4 regions of the Desulfovibrio biadhensis genome follow, and region 1 is predicted to be linked to each of the others. Evidence: predicted binding sites of a transcription regulator. Region 1 holds the regulator's gene; each other region holds the start of a gene.
The links. Region 1 encodes sigma-54, which starts transcription at its own class of promoters, with help from an activator protein. Its sites were predicted from a motif close to CTGGCACGGNNNNTGCTT; they were not measured.

Region 1 (2,203 bases):
AATCAGCTTATATTTTTAATCTTTTTGTATCTGTTCCGCTTCGGGGAACATGTGATGCGTGTTGCAAGCATGGGCCGGATATGGCACATAAGTTGTTACACCAAATCGCATGTACTGGGCGAAACAGGGATTTGACTTTGAGGCCCGTTCGTTGCATGAAGCCGCCTTCAGCGCAAAACCGTTGGGGGGCGGAATAGGGCGGTTTTTGTTGGTTTAACCCTTATACTCGCCGAAAACGGCATTTGCCTATGGCTCTCGAACTCAGACAACAGCTCAAGCTCACACAGCAACTCGTCATGACGCCCCAGTTGCAGCAGGCGATCAAGCTGCTGCAACTTTCCCGTCTCGAATTGTTGGACACAGTGCAACAAGAGCTGATGGAAAACCCTTTCCTCGAAGAACATTACGAGGACGAGGGGAGAGAGAAGGCCGTTTCGGAAGAGATTCGTCCAGATGCGCCGTCGTCCAGCCAGGAAGAAATCATCCGCAATGCCGACTGGGAAGACTACCTTGGAGAATTTTCAAGTAGCTCCCGTCAAATGCAAATGCGTGAGTCGGAATCTCCTGAAGATCAGCTTTCCCTTGAAGGACGCTACGCAGTAAGACCCTCCCTTGACGGTCATCTCGAGTGGCAATTACGGCTTTCTGATCTGAGTGAAAAAGAGAAAGAAATCGGCGAAGTTGTCATCGGGAACCTGGACACAAACGGGTATCTTCAGGCCTCTGCGGAAGATATTGCGGCAATGTCGAACGCCGATCCCGAAGTTGTGGAAAAAGTCATCCTTGAGATGCAAACTTTTGATCCTGTAGGTGTTGCCGCACGCACCCCTCAGGAATGCCTTTTGGTACAACTCCATTCCTTCGGTATGGATGATGATCCCGTTCTTGTGGAGTTGGTTAAAGAACATCTCGAAGATCTGGAAAAAAAGCGCTACAAACCTCTGTGCCGTAAGTTTAAAATCAGCATGGAGGACATAAAAAATTATCTGGAACAGTTGCAACAGCTCAATCCCATGCCAGGGGCGAGCTTTGGCACTGGTGAACCGTTTTACGTAAGCCCGGATGTGTACGTATATAGATTTGGCGACGATTTCCATATCCTTCTCAATGAAGACGGACTGCCAAAGCTCCAGCTTAATTCTTATTATATGGACAACTTGCAAGGTCCTTCCAAAGACAAGGACTACATGCAGGAAAAAATGCGTTCCGCCATGTGGCTGATGAAAAGCCTTTATCAGCGCCAGCGGACGCTTTATAAAGTAACAGAGAGCATAGTAAAGTATCAGCGTGAGTTCTTTGAACAAGGCGTCACCCGGCTCAAGCCTCTGATACTTAAAGATGTTGCCGAGGACATTGGCATGCACGAATCCACGGTGAGCCGGATCACGACAAGCAAGTACGTGGCTACTCCCCATGGTATTTTCGAGCTCAAGTTTTTCTTTAACAGTGGACTGGGGATGGATGATGGCAGCCAGGTGGGTTCTGAAAGTGTCAAGGCCACCATCAAGCAGCTCATAGGGGAAGAAAACCCCAAAAAACCTTTGAGCGACGAACGCATTGCCGAAATCCTCAAAGACAAGCTGCAGGTCAACATTGCCCGCCGTACCGTTGCAAAATACCGAACCGCTTTGAATATCGAGTCGTCTTCCAAGCGCAAGGAAGCCTTTTAAGTCCGCCATCCACAGGTAGCGAGATTATGAGACCAAGGAGGATATAGTATGAACATCAACTTTTTCTTCAAACAATTCGAACCGTCTGAGCATCTTAAGAAGTATGCTCGCAGACGTTTTGAGAAAATACTGAAATTTTTGAGCAACCAGGAGCAGATCACTGAAGTGAACGTGACTATGCTCGTTGACAAATTTCGGCACAAAGCAGAGGTCGTCATCACCTCCGGGCAGTTGCACATTACTGCCAACGAGGAATCCGAAGACATGTATTCCACCATTGACCTGGTTCTGGACAAGGTTGAAGCGCAACTGCGCAAAGTCCGGGAAAAGAGCAAGGATCATCGTCGGGGCAAAGGTGGCGGAAAAACTCCCCAGCCTGTCCGGATGGAATATATTTCCTTTTCCGAAGGCGAAGGGGGGCAACGTGAACGGACTATCGTCTCCCGCGACGACTACGAGCCCAAGCCAATGAATGTTGACGAAGCCGCCATGCAGCTCGACAACCTTAATTATGAGTTTCTGGTGTTCCTCAA
Region 2 (2,203 bases), 1.6 Mb from region 1:
TGGTGGCGTCGCGGCCGTCCGGGGTCTGACCACCGACGGTAACAGCTTCCCAGTGGGCGTAGCCTTCGTTGAAAGCGCCGCCAGTGGGGGAGAGGTACAGGTCGATGAACTGAGCCATGCCAACCCACATCAGCTCGAAGAGCTCGGTGGCTTCGTCTTCAGTCAGGACACCGGCTTCGACGTCAGCCTTGTAGAAGGGGTACAGGTACTGGTCCATACGGCCGTTGGAGATGATGGTACCGGTCTTCTGCTCAATGCGGGAGAACATCTGCGTGAACCACTGGGACTGCATGGCTTCGCGGAAGTTACGTGCAGGATTCTCAGGAACCCAGGCGCAAATCTCAGCGATTTGCTCCAGTTCTTTCTTACGTTGGGGATCGCTTTCAGCAGCAGCCATCTGTTGCGCCAGGGCAGCATGCCTGTTGGCCCACAGGGTGACTGCGTCGCATACGATGATAACGGCTTCCAGGAAAGGACGCTTTTCGCAATTGTCCTTGGGGCTGAAGGGATCGAGGCTGCGCAGCTTTTCTTCAGCTTCAGTCTTCAAGCCCTTGAAACCGCGCTTGATGACCTTTTCGAAGTCCAGAACCCACTGCAGCGAGGAGCGGAAGGAAGAGGTCTCGTTGACGATGAAGCGAGAGAACATCGTGTCGTTGGGATCATACGTCAGCTTCAAAGTCTCTTCAGGCAGAGCAACAGCCAGGTCTTCGTGGTAGGTCTTACCCTTCCAGTAAGGAGCGATCTCTTCGATCATCACCTTGCCGTCTTCAGGCTCGATGATAAAAGGAGAAACTTCGCGCTTGTCGAGTTCCTTCACAGCGAGGTCGAGGAAGTCGCCATCAAGCTCGGGATACAGGATGCCGTAACGGCCCTGGGCGCCGGCGCGACCGACAAGCAGCTGATCGTCATCTATATAAACAGTGATCTTTTCTGCAACATTGTACATAGCCTTGGCCCAGCGAAGCACAAGCGGCTGCCCTTCGGTCTGGCGCATGGACTCGGTAAAGTATTTACCACGCTCGATATCAACTTTCGGAGTCAGATTCTGCACACGATCCAGAATCTTGAACGCACGGGCGTGTGCGGGAGAGTTACGAAACTGGTTTTCACGTCCTTCCATCTGGTCCTTCAAAAGCCGCTCTTGAGGAGACAAGCAACAATCCATGATAAGTACTCCTTAAAGTAAGAATGAAATAACGATTCCCTTTGATGTTTTTACATGAGCAAGATCGATGCCAGTTAATGGCTTTTGCCCAATTCTCTCGTTATTTCTCTTAAACAGCTAAAATATTTAGACTACTCTTATTTGCGCCAACTTGTCAGTTACAACTGAGTTACAACGAATGTCGCACACCTGAATTATTTAAAATGCACCATGTTGCAGTTCTACAATGCCAATTTGCAACTTGCTTAAAATTCACAACTTTTTTTGTTACAATTTACGAATCAAAGAACAACTGCGTTGCGACCTTGCAACAAGGGCGGAGGGTTTTCCCTCCGCCCTTTGCATCATTCAAACTAAGGATTGATCAGGCTCGGCAACCAGGTAACCAGGGCCGGGAAAGCCATGATCAGGGCGATACCAACGACCTGACAGCCGATATACTGGACCATCCCCTTATAGATGTCCGAGAGTTGCCAACTTGGTATGCACCCCTTGATGAAGTAGCATGAGAGGGCAACCGGCGGGGAAAGCCAGGATGTCTGCAAGGTAACAGCGTAGACAATGGCGAACCAGAGCAGATCGATACCCAGGGCGTTAACCGTGGGCAACATGATCGGCAGAATGATCAATACGATGGGCACCCACTCCATTGCCCAGCCGAGCAGGAAGACGAACGCCATGATCAGAGCGATCATGAACATGGGAGGCAGATCCATGTTGATCAGCAGGTTCGAAAGCCATGATGCGCCGCCAAGCCTGGAAAAGACCGAACCGTAGAAGTTGGAGGCCGCGATCATGATCAGAATCATGGCCGACAGCTTCACACTGTTGTACATCGCGGTTTTGAGGTCTTTTATGTTGAACTTGCGGTACGCGATAACCAGCAACAGCGCGCCAAAGGCGCCACAGGCGGAAGCTTCAGTCGGCGTTGCAAGACCGGCCAGGATACTGCCCAAGGTCGCGCCGATCAGCAAAATGAGCGGCACAACGCCTTTGAGCAGGTCCTTGATGAGTGCGCCAACAGATTCTGCGCGCATT
Region 3 (2,203 bases), 2.3 Mb from region 1:
CAATGGACGCCCAGGCTCCAGCCCGGGCGGTCGCCCAGTGATTCGACACACAGTTCCACAAGCAGGGCCATGCGTCCCGGGTCCAGAAGGCCCACACTGTCCGAAAGTCTTATGCGCGCCGCCCCAGCATCCAGAGCGGCGGCAGCCACTTCCAGGATTGTTTCAGGAGCCGCGCGGGAAACGTCCTCCAGGCCCAAGGAAACATACGGCGCGCCACTCTGTTTTGCGAGGGTCACCATTTTTGTAGCAAGAACCGGAATGTCCCCCAATTCCAACCCCAGCCGTTGCCGGGCATGATCCTCGGACACGGGCAACCCCATGTTGATCCTGCAGCCATGCTGCGCAGCAGCCACCACATCTTCATCCCTTGAGCGGCACCAGACGCTGCACGCAACATTGGGCGCAACCCTGGACGCAAGCTGCAGCAGGTCATTCAGGTCTTCCTGCCCCTGTACGCCGATCTCTATTTCATCCACGCCCAGTCGGCCCAGCCTGACAATGAGCTCTTCTTTCTCTTCCGGGGTGAAATACACGCCGTAACACTGTTCCCCCTCACGCAGGGTGCTGTCGATAATTCCTTGAGGCATGGTCCGTCTCCTTCTCTGCTGGTCTCATTTCATTCCCAAAGCGCCAATGCAGCTCCGTGCACAAGGGGAATGCGGTCATGCCTAAGAGGCAAGAATGGTGCCAGACAAGGCGCTGCAGACGCACAGGCCCCAAAGGGTGCGACATACCTGGAGGCGCGCGCCCACACCTTCTTGCATGTGTTGTGGAGCAGACTACAAAAAACGCTACATTTTTGTAGCACAGTACACTTTGGTTTTGTAGCTAACCCACTCTCACGCCTATTTCAGAAAACGTGACTTTTTTGTATCCATTTCATGAAACTTCATCAAAACAGTATGTTATAAATTAAAATACGCATGGTACGCATTTGTGGCACGCGCCTTGCCTTTGTGGCTTTCATCCGCACGCATTGCCAAACGAAACGACAATCAAACCGCATGGAGGAGACAATGAGAAAGGTAGCTATTTACGGCAAAGGCGGCATAGGCAAATCCACAACAACACAAAACACCGTTGCCGGCCTTACCGAAATGGGCAGACAAATCATGGTTGTAGGCTGTGACCCCAAGGCAGACTCCACGCGTCTGCTGCTGGGCGGCCTGGCCCAGAAGTCCGTTCTGGACACCCTTCGTGACGAAGGTGAAGACGTCGATCTCGAAGATATCCGCAAAAAAGGTTTTGGCGGCACCTGGTGTGTTGAGTCCGGTGGCCCCGAACCTGGAGTTGGTTGCGCCGGCCGCGGCATCATCACTTCCATCAACATGCTCGAATCCCTCGGCGCTTACGAAGAGAGCGAAGGCCTGGACTACGCCTTCTACGACGTTCTTGGCGACGTTGTGTGTGGCGGCTTCGCAATGCCCATCCGCGACGGCAAGGCCGACGAGATCTACATCGTCTGCTCCGGCGAGATGATGGCCATGTACGCTGCAAACAACATCTGTAAGGGCATCATGAAGTACGCCCAGTCCGGTACCGTTCGCCTGGGCGGCCTCATCTGCAACAGCCGTAACGTCGACAACGAAAAAGAGATGATCGAAGAGCTCGCCAAGCGCCTGGGCACCCAGATGATCTACTTCCTGCCCCGCGACAACATGGTGCAGCAGGCCGAGATCAACCGTAAGACGGTCATCGACTACGCCCCTGATCACCCCCAGGCACAGCACTACCGCAACCTGGCTGAAGCCATCGACAAAAATGAAATGTTCGTGATCCCCACGCCTCTGGAGATCGAAGACCTTGAAAAGCTGCTCATGGAATACGGTCTGCTCGAAGCTGCATAGGCCCGACCCTTTAATCACGCTTAAAAAGAATACGGAGATACCGCAATGATGATCATGGTTCGAGCAATCGTACGCCCCGAGAAAGTCGACGACGTTCTGGCAGCGCTTCTGGACGCAGGCTTTCCTGCAGCGACCAAGTTTTCCGTTGCAGGTCGCGGCAAACAGCGCGGCATCAAGATCGGTGAAGTAACCTACGACGAAATCCCCAAAACCCAAATCATGTGCGTTGTACGCGCCGATGACAAAGACTTTGTTGTCGAAACCATCATGCGCGCAGCACGCACCGGTTCCAAAGGCAACTACGGCGACGGTAAAATTTTCGTCTCTCCTGTTGAGAGCGTCTACACCATCAGCAC
Region 4 (2,203 bases), 2.0 Mb from region 1:
TGCTTGCGAGAGGCCCGCAACCGTTGTGACCAATACAGGGCGATGACGCCCCCCAACCCCAAGGCCAGAAGCGTTGCCGCCAATATGACGGTTGTGCGCACGTCCTGGGCGCGGGCTTCCTCAAATGGCTTAACATCCATGCCCACCAGCAAGACCGCCGGGTGCGGCACCTCGTCCGACTGCTGCGGCTCGCCCATCATCGTACAGAAACGCTGCCAGTTACGCCGCATCCGATCAGACCGGTCGCCTGGTATGCCGCGACCATGTCGCCCCATGCCGTGCCCTTCGCCATGTTCTTCTATACGTTCTCCATTATGTTCAAAGCGAGAGCGCAAATCCGAACGCCCCCTAGGCGGAACAAGGGGTGTAAACAATTTGTACACCCAAAATGTGCGCGTGCCGTCTGCAGCCGTGGTCACCTTCCATTTAAGATTTTCGTCTGCCTGCAACCCGGAAAAAGCGCCCTCTGCCATGAAATCCTGACCTATTGAGCCAGTATCGCTGCTGGCCCGCACCACGCCGTCCATATTGGTCAGGGTTATGCTTTCAATGCCCGGCAACATGGCGAATTGTTCCGTAAGTACCTGTATACGCGTCTCTGGATCTGTGCGCGCCATCATGCCGACCCTGGCGCCCGCCTCAAAAGACCTGATAAGCATCGCGCCCTTTTCCGTAAGTACTGTAGAGACAAACGCCCGTTCCCTGTTCACGTTATAAAAGGACATGGCCAGGACGATAACGGCCAAAATGGCTGCCACGCCTACAACCACAAAGGGGGAGGCATACACGTCCAGGCGATTATTGGAGGGAGATTTTCGAAACACCATATTCTTGTCCCCAGATAGTTACATGGGAGCGTGTTAACTTTTTATACGCTCGCGTTGTTCAGTGTATAATTTCTTTACATATCGGACAAGGAACCCGCATGATAATTTCCGACTTCTTTCCTTGCGCTTCAAGCTCAACAGCTTGAAATAAAATACTTTTATGCGATTATTTTCATTCTGGCACGGCCCTTGCCTTTACCTTGGCAAATGCAAGGAAAACACCAGACTTCCACATTGGTAAAAAAACACCCTTGCAACAAGGAGAGAAGCCATGAAAAAGTATATCGGAATCGCCATGCTGGCCCTGGTCGTTGCACTCGTGTCCTCCCAAGCATTTGCTTACCGCGGTGGCTGCCCTGGCGGCGGTCCTGGCAATGGTCCCGGCGCTGTGCAGCAGGAATGGACAGCTGACCAAAAAGCAGAATTTGACAAGTTTTTTGACGCCACCAAGCCCCTGCGTGAAAAGCTCTTTGCAGACCGTGTAGAATTGCGCGCCATCATGCGCTCCGACAATCCTGACGCCAAGGCGGCCCGTGCTCTGGCCGAGAGCATGAACGAGACTCGCAATCAGATTATTGCCAAGGCTGAAGAACTGGGCGTGAACGAATTCGCCGGTCCTGGCTCCTGCCTGGGCGGCCGTGGTGGACGCGGTTTCGGTCCTGGCCATGGTGGCTACGGCCAAAAGGGCTACGGCCCCGGCAATTGCCCCGCCTACAATACAGATGACAATGGTCCCCGTGGTTCTCGCGGCAGCCGTTGCGGACGCTGGTAATCCCTGATTAAACCAGAAAGAAAGGGGAGGCGCATACCTCCCCTTTCTCACTTGCCAAGCATACTTACCCATTTTTGAATTTTACAACGTGCTGCTGCAACGCAACACAAACAACGAGGAGGCACACATGACTTCACGCATCATCAACATCGTCCTCCTGTTGCTGCTCGTCATGTTTTTGCTGGGGGCCTGTGGCCGTGGCTTTGGCGGATACGCCCCTTTCAGTGGAATGTGGCATTCCTCCGGCCACGGAGGTCACGGCGGTTACGGTGGCCATGGCGGCTACCACGGTGGTCAGGGTGGCTACGGCCAACAGGGAAACACCTCCGGCTGGCAACCAAGACACTATACCTACTAAACAGCCAGCGCTAAGACGCGTCAGCAACAGCTTCACGCAAAACAGTCACTAACGACGGTGCACAACCGCCGATAATCATATCCGGGAAGGAGCCATCCTTCCCGGTTTTGCTTTTTATTGCGGGGGCGAAACAGAAGACGGCTACACCACAAGGCGTCGCCGCATGGCCCACAGAGCCAGCCAGCCAAAAACCAACGTAAAAATGATGAGATACCCCACATTGAGCCAGGCACTCGATTCCATGAA

Region 2: hpsG ((2S)-3-sulfopropanediol dehydratase) is a predicted target of sigma-54. The motif match lies at 1,222-1,239, and genes of this name have one in related genera.
Region 3: nifH (nitrogenase iron protein) is a predicted target of sigma-54. The motif match lies at 937-954, and genes of this name have one in related genera.
Region 4: ACZ5EH_RS05060 (Spy/CpxP family protein refolding chaperone) is a predicted target of sigma-54. The motif match lies at 1,005-1,022, and genes of this name have one in related genera.

Annotation. Positions count from the first base shown of each region.
Region 1 covers NZ_AP042477.1:4,379,514-4,381,716, reverse strand. The annotation lists gene rpoN (RNA polymerase factor sigma-54) at 249-1,670, shown strand; gene hpf (ribosome hibernation-promoting factor, HPF/YfiA family) at 1,719-2,203, shown strand, end outside.
Region 2 covers NZ_AP042477.1:797,125-799,327, forward strand. The annotation lists gene hpsG ((2S)-3-sulfopropanediol dehydratase) at 1-1,165, opposite strand, end outside; gene ACZ5EH_RS03590 (TRAP transporter large permease) at 1,519-2,203, opposite strand, start outside.
Region 3 covers NZ_AP042477.1:2,097,621-2,099,823, reverse strand. The annotation lists gene ACZ5EH_RS09170 (LeuA family protein) at 1-587, opposite strand, end outside; gene nifH (nitrogenase iron protein) at 1,017-1,847, shown strand; gene ACZ5EH_RS09160 (P-II family nitrogen regulator) at 1,893-2,203, shown strand, end outside.
Region 4 covers NZ_AP042477.1:1,148,794-1,150,996, forward strand. The annotation lists gene ACZ5EH_RS05055 (ATP-binding protein) at 1-827, opposite strand, end outside; gene ACZ5EH_RS05060 (Spy/CpxP family protein refolding chaperone) at 1,099-1,599, shown strand; gene ACZ5EH_RS05065 (hypothetical protein) at 1,733-1,945, opposite strand; gene ACZ5EH_RS05070 (ABC transporter permease) at 2,099-2,203, opposite strand, start outside.